DNA from 2 places in the Arthrobacter sp. E44 genome. Region 1 is predicted to be linked to the other one. Evidence: predicted binding sites of a transcription regulator. Region 1 holds the regulator's gene; the other holds the start of a gene.
What was found. The regulator HrcA, encoded in region 1, represses chaperone genes, less so after heat shock. The targets are predictions, from matches to a motif close to TTNGCACTCGNNNNNNNCGAGTGCNAA.
Positions count from the first base shown of each region.

Region 2: groL (chaperonin GroEL) is a predicted target of HrcA. The motif match lies at 2,809-2,835, and genes of this name have one in related genera.

Region 1 covers NZ_JBHDJA010000009.1:29,361-36,301, reverse strand. Annotated here, with positions in the region: gene ACETK3_RS09815 (DUF4870 domain-containing protein) at 1-140, opposite strand, end outside; gene ACETK3_RS09810 (DUF3097 domain-containing protein) at 217-1,065, opposite strand; gene hrcA (heat-inducible transcriptional repressor HrcA) at 1,239-2,252, shown strand; gene dnaJ (molecular chaperone DnaJ) at 2,339-3,466, shown strand; gene ACETK3_RS09795 (16S rRNA (uracil(1498)-N(3))-methyltransferase) at 3,469-4,248, shown strand; gene ACETK3_RS09790 (GerMN domain-containing protein) at 4,235-5,191, opposite strand; gene ACETK3_RS09785 (PhoH family protein) at 5,560-6,648, shown strand; gene ybeY (rRNA maturation RNase YbeY) at 6,645-6,941, shown strand, end outside.
Region 2 covers NZ_JBHDJA010000005.1:42,710-49,650, reverse strand. Annotated here, with positions in the region: gene ACETK3_RS06280 (ABC transporter substrate-binding protein) at 1-895, shown strand, start outside; gene groL (chaperonin GroEL) at 996-2,630, opposite strand; gene ACETK3_RS06270 (ABC transporter substrate-binding protein) at 2,922-4,184, opposite strand; gene ACETK3_RS06265 (cold-shock protein) at 4,187-4,393, opposite strand; gene ACETK3_RS06260 (LytR C-terminal domain-containing protein) at 4,460-5,095, opposite strand; gene ACETK3_RS06255 (DUF3263 domain-containing protein) at 5,146-5,475, opposite strand; gene ACETK3_RS06250 (uracil-DNA glycosylase) at 5,571-6,341, shown strand; gene ACETK3_RS06245 (siderophore-interacting protein) at 6,356-6,941, shown strand, end outside.

The DNA of each region.
Region 1 (6,941 bases):
CACCCCAGGATCCCGCCGAAGTGCGCCAGCGTGGCCCACTGGCGGTCCTCGCTGGCCGTAAGCGGCAGGGCGTTGGCGGGTACGCCATGGTACTCGGAGCGGCCCTGGCCGTCCCTGTGATCACGTGCGTTTTCTGCCACAGTCTGTGTCCTTCTGAGGTGCAAGTTAGTGCTGACTACTACCAAGAATACTGGCTTTAGGGCCGGCGCCCGCCGCCTAGGGCACGGTAAGGAAATCGATGACTTCCTCAACCCGGCCCAGCAGGGACGCTTCGAGGTCCGCGTACGTGCGTACGGCGCCCAGTAATTTCTGCCATCCGAGGCCGATGTCTTCCTTCGTGCTGTGGGGCCAGCCGAACGCTTTGAGGATCCCGGTCTTCCAGTCCTGCCCGCGGGGGATGGCGGGCCATTTTTCGATGCCCAGGACTGAAGGCCGGATTGCCTGCCAGACGTCCACGTACGGGTGGCCGACGATCAGGACGTTGCCGGCCGCGCCGGGGGACGCCATGACGGCGTCGGCGATCCGGGATTCCTTGGAATCGGGAACCAGGTGGTCCACCAGTACGCCGAGGCGGCGGCCAGGGCCGGGCTTGAAGTCCGCCACGGCTGCGGCCAGGTCGTCGATGCCGTGGAGGGGCTCGACGACGATGCCCTCCACGCGCAGGTCGTCTCCCCAGACCTTTTCCACCAGTTCGGCGTCGTGCTTGCCTTCCACCCAGATCCGGCTTGCCTTTGCGACCTGGGCGCGTTGGCCTGGGACGCGCACTGAACCGGAGGCGGTCCGGCCGGCGGGAGGACCGGCGGCGGCCTTGGGCGCGGGCGGCATCAATCGGATGGGCTGGCCCTCGAGGAGGAAACCGAATCCGAGCTTGAAGGACCGGGACTTTCCGCGGCGGTCCTCCAATGCCACGAGGTGCATTCCGCCGGACTTCTCCACGCGGGTGACAGCGCCCACCCAGCCGGACTGTACTTCCTCAAGAACCATGCCCCGCTCCACAGGGACCTCGGGCAGCTCCACCCGCTTGGGAGCGGAAATGCCCCGGGGGCCCCAGTTCTGGTAATCCATGGAATCAATCCGCCTAGCGCTAGCTCCTCAACCCGGGAATTTCGCCCGGAGCGGTACCAATGCTAACAACGGGCCGAGGCATAATAGACTGTTAGCACTTAGGCATGTCGAGTGCTAACCCTTGGGCGGCACCGGACGGGGCGGGTGCCCCGGACCATGGATGGAGGTGGAGAGTGAGCGAGCCACGCAAACTGGAAGTACTGCGGGCGATCGTGGAGGATTACGTCCACTCCCGCGAGCCGGTTGGGTCCAAAGCCCTGGTGGAGCGGCATCATCTTGGCGTTTCCAGCGCCACCATCCGCAATGACATGGCCGCGCTGGAGGACGAGGGGCTGATCACGGCCCCCCATACCAGCGCCGGCCGGATCCCTACGGACAAGGGCTACCGGCTTTTTGTCGACCAGATCTCCGCCGTCAAGCCCCTGTCGGCTCCCGAACGCCGAGCCATCCAAACCCTCCTGGAGGGTGCGGACGACCTCGACGACGTGCTGGACCGCACCGTCCGGCTGCTGTCACAACTGACCAACCAGGTAGCCGTGGTCCAGTACCCGCACCTGAGCAGGGCACTTGTCCGCCACATCGAATTCGTGCTGCTGGCACCTCGGAAGGTCCTCGTGGTCCTCATCGCGAACAGCGGCAAGGTAGAGCAGCGCGTCATCGACGTCGGGCAGGACCTCGGAGACGAAGCGCTGGCGGAGCTGCGCACCCGTTTCCTTGCCGCCCTGGGGGGAACCCGGCTGAGCCACCTCGCCCAGGCACTTCCCGCCGTCGTGGCCGCTGCGCCCCAGCCGCAGCGCCAGGCAGCCCACGCGCTTGCCCTCGGCCTGGAGGCGCTGGCCCAGAACAGCAGGGAAGACCGCATGGTCATGGCCGGCACCGCCAACCTGGCCAGGTCGAACGTTGATTTCCCCCTGAGTATTGGTCCGGTGCTGGAGGCGCTCGAGGAACAGGTGGTGATGCTGCGGCTGTTGAGCGAAATGGCCCAGGACCACCGCGGCGTGGCCGTCAGCATCGGAAGGGAGAACCCCTATGACGGCCTTGCCGAGGCCTCCGTGGTGGCCACCGGCTATGGTCCGGACAGTGCAGCCAAGGTGGGAATCCTCGGACCCACCCGAATGGACTATCCCACCACCATGGCCGCCGTCAGGGCCGTAGCCCGCTACCTTTCCAGGATTTTGGGGCCCTGACTCCTGGCCGCCGGAGTCCGCTTCGGCTGTGGACAAGAGTCCTGGCGCCCGACTGAACGCAGTACAACAAGGAAGAGACACGAATTTTGAGCAGCCACTATGACGTCCTTGGAGTCTCACCCGAAGCTACGGGCGAAGAGATCAAAAAGGCCTACCGCAAGCTGGCCCGCACCCTTCACCCGGACGTTAACCCAGGTGCCGACGCTGCCGAGCGCTTCAAGGCGGTAACGCACGCCTACGAGGTCCTTTCCGACCCCCAGAAGCGCAGGATCTACGACACCACCGGCAACGAAAACGGCACGGACAACGGTTTCGGCGGCGCCGGTTACGCAGGCCAGGGGTTCGCGTTCCAGGACATCTTCGACACCTTCTTTGGCGCGGGCGGCACGTCTGGCCCGGCGTCCCGGGTCCGCCGTGGCCAGGACGCACTCATCAGTGTCCGGATCGACCTCCGCGACGCCGTCTTTGGAGTCAACAAGAAACTCGAGGTGGACACCGCAGTGGTCTGCCCCACCTGTGATGGATCCTGCTGCCGCCCGGGCACCCACCCGGAGCGCTGTGACATCTGCGGCGGCAGCGGCCAGGTCCAGCGGGCCGTCCGGTCCATCCTTGGCCAGGTCATGACGGCAGCTCCCTGCGGCACCTGCGAAGGCTTCGGTACGGTCATCAAGGACCCCTGCAACGAATGCAGCGGCCAGGGCCGCATCCGCAGCCGCCGGTCACTGACCATCAAGGTTCCTGCCGGCGTCGCCACCGGCACCCGCATCCAGCTTTCCGGGCAGGGCGAAGCCGGCCCGGCAGGTGGGCCCGCCGGCGACCTGTACGTGGAGATCCGCGTCAACAACGACCCCACGTACGTGCGCGAAGGCGATGACCTGCACGCCACCCTGCACATCCCCATGACCGCTGCGGCCCTGGGCACGGACGTCAGCCTGGAAACCTTCGACGGTACCCAGGAGATCGATGTCAAGCCGGGCACCCAGTCCGGCGAAATCATCACCCTGCGCGGCTTGGGCGTCACGCACCTGAGGGGCTATGGCCGCGGCGACCTGAAGGTCCATCTGCAGGTGGACACCCCCGCCAAGCTCGACTCCGCGCAGGAGGACCTGCTGCGCCAGCTTGCCAAGCTCCGCGGCGAGCAGATCACCGAAGGCAAGTTGGCTGCCAGCGGCGGCATGTTCGCCAAGCTCCGGGACCGGTTCGGGAACCTGTAGCGGTGAGCAACCCGGTCTTTTTCACCTCCACCGGTTCGCTGGACGCCATGACGCCGGGCCGCATCTTTGTCCTCGAAGGGGCGGAGGCGCGCCATGCCGTCACCGTAAAGCGGCTGGCGCCGGGCGAGGCCGTGGACATTGTCGACGGCGCCGGCACCCGCATGACCGGAAGAGTCGTCTCGGCTGCACCCTCGGGCCTCGAGGTGGAGTGCGGCAGCCTGGCGGTGGAAGACAGGCCGGACGTGCGGCTGGTGCTGGTCCAGGCCCTGGCCAAGGGTGATCGCGACGAACTGGCCATTGAGACGGCCACCGAGCTGGGCGTCGACGCGGTGGTTCCCTGGCAGTCCGAACGGTCCATCGTCCGCTGGAAGGGCGACCGGGCAGCGCGGGCGCACGCCAAGTGGGAGTCAACCGTGGCGGCGGCCGCCAAGCAGGCACGGCGTGCCTGGATCCCGGAAGTGCGGGCCGCCGTCGACACCACAGGGCTCGCCACCGCGGTGAAAGCCGCGGACCTGGCGGTCATCCTGCATGAAGACGCCGTACGGCCGCTGCGTACCGTCCTTGAAGCGTGGCAGGGGAGTGCAGGCACCGGCTCCCGTGAAATCCTGCTGATCGTCGGCCCGGAGGGCGGAATCAGCCCGCGGGAAGTAACCAAACTCTGCGACAAAGGGGCTGTGACAGCCCTGTTGGGGCACCATGTCCTGCGGTCCTCCACAGCCGGGCCTGCCGCCGTCGTGCTTGCCAGCGACATTCTTGGCCGGTGGACCGTTACCGGACCTTGAAGGTCCTGGTGTCCTCGTTCTTGTCCGGCTCCCCGCCGGAGCCGGCCTGCGCCACCCGGAGTTCGTAGTCGCCTGGCGGCAGGTTCAGGGCCAGCGTGAAGACGCCCGCCTGTCCCTGCTCCGTGCCGGCCGTGGTCTCCCCGTTCAGGAAGGGCGCTTTGCTGCCCCCGTCCCCGGCCCGAAGGAGCTGCCAGTGGAGCTTCGCGCCAGGTGACGTGCTGCGCCCTGTGACTTTTACGCTGCCGCCCGGCACCTCGGCGTTTTCCTGGGGGTCGATAATCCATACCGGCGCCACCAGGCCTGCCGCGCGCGTCATGAGCGCGCCCAGCTGGATCTTTCCGAACGCCACGTAGTCCGTGTGGCCGTCCACGAGGATCCGGACCCGGACTTGCTGGCCGGTGTCGATCAGGCCCGAACTGGCGGCCGCCGCGGTGGCCGTGTAAATCAACTGCTGGATGGCCCGTGCCGCCATGTCTGCATCGAGGTTGCTGTTAAAGGCGTCGGCCGAGACGTCGACGGTGATGACATCCTTGCCGGAAATGGACGTGGCCAGCTTGTCCGGGTTCTGCCAGGGCGTGAAGAAATCAGGGTCAAGGGGCTTTTCCGACATCATGGCGCGCAGTGCCCGGGTCACCGGGTTGTCCTGCTCCGGGACGTCCCGGAATTCGCGGTAAAGGAAGATGTTCCCCCCGCTGCGGCCAATCCAGTACACCGGGGCCTTGTTGGAGGACTGCGTGGTTTCCAGCGGGGCGCTGGTGGCCGGGCCGTCCGGCATAGTGCCCCCGGAGGCGGGGACCGATGCGCTGGTGCCTGTAGGTGAAGGCCCGCCCTCGGCCGTGCAGCCTGCCAGGGCCGGCACAAGCACCAAAATTCCTGCAAGGACGGCCGGGCACAGGCGGCCCTTGGGTCGTCCTGCCCTTTTGGGCACAGAGGTTTCCGGCACTGTCCTGCCCTTGTCCTTTCCTGGCGTGGCGGGCCGATCCCCCTGGCGGCCTGACGTCCCAGCAGATGCTGGATTTCCAGCATTGCACAGCGGTGCGCACGGTCAGCCGCTCTGTGCGTCCTTCCGGCGAACTGCAACTGGAACGATATATGGCCGATATGAAGTTGATATCTAAGCCCCCTGCTCGGGAACCTTTCAGGGGTGGCGCGGCAGCTCCCATTCGGGCGGATATCCGCTCCATACCCGTGCTGGCGTAAGATAAAGGGATCGCTGGGCAGGGAGCACCGCGCGACGGGCACCGGCATCAGCCAAACGCAAAACAAGTGTTGTCGATCTTCGAGGGGACCACGGGCCTGCGGGCCAACACCATGACTGAATCAGCAAATGGTAAGCGCCGGCTCAACACGGGCGAAGGCAGTCCGGGGGAATTTCCGCACTCAATGCCCGGCACCCGGACCGAAGTTGTCCTCTTTGAGAACACCGACCAGATGGTTCAGTCACTTGGCAGCCACGACGAGGCGCTGCGCTTTATCGAAGAGCAGTTCCCGGATGTCAATTTCCACGCCCGCGGCAATGAACTGTCCATCAGCGGCCCCGTCAGTGACGTGCCCCGGATCATGCGGCTGCTCCAGGAGGTCCGTGGCCTGGTGGCCAGGGGCACTGTCATCACGCCCGCGGTGCTGCAGCAGCTGGTGTCGCTCCTGCGCACCCAGTCCCTGCAGAATCCCGTGGACGTGCTCACCCACGACATCCTCTCCAGCCGCGGCAGGACCATCCGGCCCAAGACGCTCAACCAGAAGAACTACGTTGACGCCATCGACGCCAACACGGTGATCTTCGGCATCGGGCCCGCCGGCACCGGCAAGACGTACCTGGCCATGGCGAAAGCGGTCCAGGCGCTGCAGCAAAAAGAGGTCAGCAGGATCATCCTCACCCGCCCTGCGGTGGAGGCCGGGGAGCGGCTGGGATTCCTGCCCGGAACGCTCAGCGACAAAATCGACCCCTACCTCAGGCCGCTCTACGACGCCCTGCACGACATGATGGACCCCGAGTCCATCCCGCGCCTCATGGCCGCCGGCACCATCGAGGTGGCCCCTCTGGCGTACATGCGCGGGCGAACCCTCAATGACGCCTTCATCATCCTCGACGAGGCACAAAACACCACGCCGGAACAAATGAAGATGTTCCTCACCCGGCTTGGATTCGGATCCAAGATGGTGGTCACCGGAGACATCACCCAGGTGGACCTGCCCTTCGGAACGCGTTCCGGGCTGCGGATCGTCGAGGAAATCCTGCAGGGAATCGAGGGCGTTAGTTTCTCCGTCCTGGATGCCGCTGACGTTGTACGGCACCGGCTTGTGGGGGACATCGTCAACGCCTACAGCATCTGGGACGAAACCCAGCGGAACCGGGTCAAGCACTCAGCCAGCAGGGAAAAACGGGGGGAACACGCGTGAGCATCGAGGTCAACAACGAGTCCGGCATCCAGGTGGAGGAATCGGAGCTCGTGGCCCTGTCGCGGTACATCTTTGAACAGCTCTATATCCACCCGCAGGCCGAACTTTCCATCCTCTTGGTGGACGAACCCGCCATGGAGAAGCTGCACATCGAGCTGATGGACGAACCTGGCTCCACGGACGTGCTCTCGGTCCCCATGGACGAGCTGACCCCCGGGACCCCTGACCGGCCGACGCCCCAGGGCATGCTGGGCGACATCGCCATCTGCCCGCAGGTGGCCAAGGTCCAGGCC
Region 2 (6,941 bases), on a different contig from region 1:
TGGCGCGCAGTACGGACTGAGCACCGGCCAGAACGCCTACGTCATCATGGCCAACACCAAGGTATTCCAGGCGGCAGGCGTTCCGGTTCCCGACGACAAGACGTGGACGTGGAAGGACTTCATGGACACTGCGGCGAAGATCAGCGCCGCAGGCGACGGAAAGAGCTATGGAGCCGCGTACGGCAGCAACGAGGCCGACCTGATCATCTGGCTCCGCCAGCACGGCGAGAACCTGTACTCGGAGGACGGCAAGCTCGACTTCGAGACCGCCACGGCTGCCTCCTTCTGGGAGCGGCTCAAGGAGCAGCGCGATTCAAAGGCCAGCCCGCCGGCAAACGTAGCGACGGAAGACGCAGGAGCGAGCCTTGAGCAGAGCCTCTTCGGCACCAACCGGGTAGGCATGGCCTGGTGGTGGACCAACCAACTGGGTTCGCTGGAAGCCACCACCGGCAGCAACATCAAGATGCTGCGTGCCCCGAGCGTTGACGGCGCCTCGGCCGAAAACGGCATGTACTACAAGCCCACCATGTTCTGGTCCGCTTCCTCCCGCTCCAAGCATGCCCAGCAGGCAGCCGAATTCATCAACTACCTCACCAACAGCCCCGAAGCCGGCGCCATCCTCATGACGGACAGGGGCGTGCCCACCAACAGCGAAATCGTCGCCGGCATTACGCCCTCACTGAAGCCGGCCGACACCACGGTGGTCAACTTCCTGAAGGACATCGCTCCGGATATCAAGGATGCGCCCCCGGTTCCACCAGTGGGTGCGGGCAGCGTCCAGAACGTCATCAAGCGCTACACGGATGAAGTGTTGTATGACCGCCTCACCCCGCAGGCTGCCGCGGAGGCCTTCAAGAAGGAAGTCCAGGGGATGCTGGATTCGGCCCGGAAGTAGAGCCCCGGACGGGCGCTTCCCCAGGCACAAAAAATGCGGCCCCCTCACCAGGAGGGCGCCGCATTTTTTGTTGGCGGGAGGGGTTCCCCGGCCGGGAGGCTTAGAAGCCGCCCATGCCGCCCATACCGCCCATGTCGTCGCCGCCGGCAGGGGCAGCAGCCTTCTCCGGCTTGTCAGCAACCACTGCTTCGGTGGTCAGGAACAGGCCGGCGATGGAAGCTGCGTTCTGCAGGGCAGAGCGGGTCACCTTGACGGGGTCGTTGACGCCGGCAGCCAGCAGGTCGGTGTACTCACCGGTTGCGGCGTTGAGGCCGTGGCCGGCGGGCAGGCCGCGGACCTTGTCGACAACCACACCCGGCTCCATGCCGGCGTTGAAGGCGATCTGCTTCAGCGGCGCGTCGATGGCAACGCGGACGATGTTGGCGCCGGTTGCTTCGTCACCGGACAGCTGAAGGTTGGCGAATGCCTTGGCACCGGCCTGGATCAGGGCCACGCCGCCACCGGCGACGATGCCTTCCTCAACTGCAGCCTTGGCGTTGCGGACTGCGTCCTCGATGCGGTGCTTGCGCTCCTTGAGTTCAACCTCGGTGGCGGCACCGGCCTTGATGACTGCAACGCCGCCGGCCAGCTTGGCCAGGCGCTCCTGCAGCTTCTCGCGGTCGTAGTCGGAGTCGGAGTTCTCGATCTCGGCGCGGATCTGGGACACGCGGCCTGCGATCTGGTCGGCGTCGCCGGCACCTTCGACGATGGTGGTCTCGTCCTTGGTGACGACAACCTTGCGGGCCTGGCCCAGGAGCTCCAGGCCGGCGTTCTCCAGCTTGAGGCCAACCTCTTCGGAGATGACCTGGCCGCCGGTGAGGACGGCGATATCGGCCAGCTGGGCCTTACGGCGGTCACCGAAGCCCGGGGCCTTGACGGCGACGGACTTGAAGGTGCCGCGGATCTTGTTGACGATCAGGGTGGCCAGTGCCTCGCCCTCGATGTCCTCGGCGATGATCAGCAGCGGCTTGTTGGACTGCATGACCTTTTCCAGGACAGCAACCAGTTCCTTGACGTTGGAGATCTTGGAGTTGACGATCAGGATGTACGGGTCCTCAAGGACCGTTTCCTGGCGCTCTGCGTCGGTGACGAAGTAGGCGGAAATGTAGCCCTTGTCGAAGCGCATGCCTTCGGTGAGCTCGAGCTCCAGGCCGAAGGTGTTGGACTCCTCGACCGTGATGACGCCTTCCTTGCCCACCTTGTCCAGGGCTTCGGCGATGAGGGCACCGATCTCGTCGTCACCGGCGGAGATGGAGGCGGTGGCCGCGATCTCTTCCTTGGTTTCGATTTCCTTGGCGGAGTTCAGCAGTTCGGCGGTGACGGCGTCAACGGCCTTCTCGATGCCGCGCTTGAGGGACAGCGGGTCGGCGCCGGCGGCAACGTTGCGCAGGCCTTCCTTGACCAGTGCCTGGGCCAGGACGGTTGCCGTGGTGGTGCCGTCGCCGGCAACATCGTCAGTCTTCTTGGCAACTTCCTTGACCAGCTCTGCGCCGATCTTCTCGTAGGGATCGTCCAGCTCGATCTCCTTGGCGATGGAAACACCATCGTTGGTGATCGTGGGGGCGCCCCACTTCTTTTCGAGGACGACGTTGCGTCCACGCGGGCCGAGGGTGACCTTAACGGCGTCGGCGAGGGTGTTCAGGCCACGCTCAAGGCCGCGGCGTGCCTCTTCATCAAATGCAATGATCTTGGCCATAACGGCAGTAGTCCTTTCGGGACAGTCGTTAAGAATGAACCTTCGCTGCAGTGCCCGCGACGGACGATCCTTTAACGGCGGCCTCTGTATGCCTCCGCGCAGGGATCTCACTGAAGTGAGGTGTTTCTTTCGCTCCTCGGCCGATGCAGGGCGCCGCCGGCCGGAACCAGGCTTTGCTTTAGCAGTCGGTACGTCAGAGTGCTAACTCAATAATTAGCACTCCCCAGGTTAGAGTGCAAGCGATAAGACGCGCGGACAAGGCGCTGGCCGCAGTGGCTTCGCCCAGGGCGATCAGCCGGAGTGTCCGGCTGTTTCATGCCCGGTGGGGCTGGGGTTGTTGTCCGCCCCATAGGTGAAGACCGAGAAGGCAGCTGTGGTGATGTCCCCGTTGGTGTCGAAGGCAACCGGGCCGGATTCGCCGTCGTAGTTTATGTCCGGGCCGGCGGCGAGGCCGCCAAGGCACTCCTTGTAACTCCGGCAAGGAGCCTGCGGCGTACCCGCCCCGGGGGCAGTTCCGCCCGAGACCGCGATGAGGTTCGCGGCGATGGACCGCCCCGCGTCATCCTGCGCCCGGGCCGCAGCGAGTGCCGCCAACGTCACGGCGTCATAGGTTTCGGCAGCGTAGGAGACGTCCTTCAGGGAGGCGTCCACCGCCAGCAGTTTCCCTTGGAAGGCTGCCGTGGGGAGCTGGCCGGGGACGACGGCGCGGGCGCCTTCGAGGGCCCGCGCCGGCAGACCGGATCCGTAGCGGGCGAAGGCGCCGTCACTGAGGATGAACTTCGAACCGCTGAGGCCGGCGTCGTGGAGCTCTGCCAATGCGCCCTGCGCACCATCCCTGGCCACCAGGACGACGGCGTCCGGAGTGGCTTTCGCAACGGAGCGTGCGGCTTCGGCGGCATCCCCCGGTTTGAAGCCCACCCCGGGCAGGACCTTAAGCCCGGACTGTTGGGCAGCTTCGGTGACCGCGGCGGAGAGGTCCTTGCCGTAGGAACCCTCCTGGTAGAGCACGCTGATGCTGGCGGCCCCGGCGTCCTTTGCGAGCTTGGCCAGCACGGGCCCTTGTGCGACGTCGGCTGCGGCGGTTCGGAAATAGTAGCCTCCGCTGGCGCTCGTCGAGAGGCCGGCAGCAGTGTTGGCCGGGGAGATAAGCGGCACGTGGGCCCGGGACAGGATGTCCACGGCGGCGGTTGCATGGCTGGAGTCCGTGGGCCCGATGGCTATGTCCGCCTTGGCAGCCGCCAGATCCTTGGCCTGGGCTGCAGTGTCCTGGTCCGGGTGCACCGGCAGCAGCTCCACGGGCCGGCCTTTGTGTCCGCCGGCGGCGTTGATGTCCTGGATGGCCGCTTTGGCTGCGGCCAGCTGGGGTGCGTTGAGGAAGGCGTTGTCGCCGGTGTTGTCAAGGATCAAGCCCACCCGCAGAACGCCGTCGCCGGAGGCCTCCGCGGATTCTGTCCTGGCGTTGCCGCCGGTGCCGGCGCAGGCCGTCATGGAAAGGAGGCCTGCCAGGGAAAGGGCGAGTCCTGCCAAGGCACGCGCTGGGGAATGGTGGGGCATCGTCACTGCGCGGGCCGTACGTTTTCCGCCTGGGGGCCCTTTTCGCCCTCGCCGACCTCCAGCTGCACCCGCTGCCCCTCGGCCAGGGCCCGGTAACCCTCCCCCTGGATCGCGGACCAGTGGACAAAAACGTCGTCACCGGAGCCGTCAACGGTGATGAAGCCGTAGCCCTTTTCAGCGTTGAACCATTTCACGGTTCCCAGTGCCATGATGGACAACTCTTTCCGTTGGGGCCCGGCCTCGGGGGCGGGCCGGAGTAGATGGAGGGCTTGCGGCTACCGGTAACCCGGGCCGAGCACCACCACGAGCGGTACCTGGAATTCGGTGCTGTTCACCACAGTGGGGATGTTCAACAGTCCGGCAAGCTCCTGCGCGCTGGCCAGCTGCTGCGGGCCGGCATAGAAGATCACGGAGGACTTCTGCGGGGCGCCGGACCAGTTGCCTACCTGGCCGAGCCGCCAACCGTCAGCCTGGACCGTTCCGCCCACACGGCTGGCCAGTCCTGCGGTGCCGGCAGCGTTGTAAACCGCCACTGCCTGGGTCTTGTCGACGACGGCCTGCTGGGTGGCGGAAGCAGTGGGCTCAGGCTCGCTGCCCTGGGTTGGTACGGCCGAGGCGGACGGCGCCGGGACTGACGCCGGCGCAGACGATGCCTGGGTGGGCGAAGGGGTGGATCCGGTTCCGGCCAGCGGGGCTGATTCAACGGTTGCCGACGCCTGGCTGGCGGTGGTGTTGAAGCCGAGCTTGGGAAGGATCAGGAAGGAGACCAGTCCAATGGCCAGGGCGGCCACGCCCACCGCCAAGATGGGCCACAGCCGTACGCGGGACGGGGCCGAGGCCGTCCGGTGGACACCTTGTCGCGACGCGGTCTCCGGGACCTTGTCGAATTCATCGCGGGCGTATCTGGTCATGGTGGAAGGACATCCTTGTTGATTGCGGCTGTTGTCCCGGCCTGGGGCGTCTAAGCGTCGGATCCCAGGCGCCGGGCAGTGCGTGCACGGTGGCGCGACGTACGTAGTCTACGCAATCTCTTCACCAGCATGGGATCGTGGGCCAGGGCATCCTCGCGGTCGATCAGTGCGTTGAGGAGTTGGTAGTAATGCGTCGCGGAGAGATCGAAGAGTTCGCGGATGGCCTGTTCCTTGGCCCCCGCATACTTCCACCACTGCCGTTCCAGGGCCAGCATCTGCTGTTCGCGCTCGGTAAGCGAGGACTCGCGGAGGGTGAAATCCGCCAGGAGGGACTTCCCTGGATCCTGCTCCGGCAGGTGTTCCCGGGCCGGTTCCGCCACGGCGCACTCCTTCGCTGGTTAGGGTCAATGTCTTACCCCTATGCTACCGGCCGAATAACACGAGTGTCATTTGCGGTGCCTGCAACAATGGAACGATGTTTGAATCGGATGCGCTGTTCGAGCTGCAGCAGGACCCGGCGGAGGCCATCAGCTTTGCGGACCTGGCCCAATTCCCGCTGGCAGAGCTCATGGCTCCGGACTGGGCCGCGGCCCTCCACAGCGTGGAAGGCCAACTCCGGAAGGTGCTCGCATTTTTGGCAGGCGAAGAGGCTTCCGGGCACCAAATCCTCCCACCGCCGTCGAACGTCCTGCGCGCCTTCCGCCAGCCCCTCGCGGGCGTGAAGGTGCTCATCGTCGGGCAGGACCCCTACCCCACGCCGGGACACGCCGTCGGGCTGTCATTCTCCGTTGAGCCGCACGTCCGGCCCCTTCCCCGCAGCCTGGTGAACATCTACCGCGAGCTGGAATCTGACCTGGGCATTCCGCCGCGCGTCCACGGTGACTTGTCGGCATGGACGGAACAGGGCGTGCTGCTCCTGAACCGGGTACTCACGGTCCGGGCTGGGGCGGCGGGTTCCCACCGCGGCAAGGGCTGGGAGGAGATCACGACGGCGGCAGTCACCGCGCTGGCCAACCGCAAGGCTGCGGACGGGTCCAGGATGCCGCTGGTGGCAGTGCTGTGGGGCAAGGAGGCCGAGGGCGTTCGGCCGCTCCTGGCCGGAGCCCCCGCCGTCAGCAGCGCCCACCCCAGTCCGTTGTCTGCCTCGCGCGGGTTCTTTGGCTCCCGGCCGTTCAGCCGCGTCAACCAACTGCTCCGGGAACAGGGTGCGCTGGACGTAACCTGGGAACTGCCGCCGTCGCCCTAGCTTAGGCTTGCCTTATGAGCACTGTCCCTGCCGCCACCAGCGCCACCAAGAAGAGCCGCCCACAGGTCAACCTGAAGGTGCTGCGCAAGGAGCAGCTGTCGCCGCACATGGTCCGGATCGTGGCCGGCGGCGAGGGCTTCAGCGACTTCACCAACAACGGGTTCGTGGACCGGTACGTGAAAATCGTCTTTCCGCAGCCCGGCGTCCAGTACCCCTCTCCCCTTGATCTCTGGGCCATCCGGGAGACCATGCCGCGGGAACAGTGGCCCTTCACGCGCACCTACACGCTGCGCTGGGTTGACCCGGAGGCCCGGGAGCTCGCCATCGACTTTGTAGTCCACGGCGACGAAGGACTGGCAGGTCCTTGGGCGGCCGGGGCCCAGGCCGGTGACCCGCTCACCTTCACCGGTCCCGGCGGCGCCTACAACCCCAACCCGGACGCGGACTGGTACCTGTTTGCCGGTGACGAAGCAGCCCTGCCAGCCATCGCCGCCTGCATTGAGTCACTGCCGGCAGCGGCAACCGGCCTGGCCTTCCTGGAGGTCGGTTCCGAGGCCGACATCCAGTCCATCTCCGCCCCTGCCGGCCTGGCGATCACCT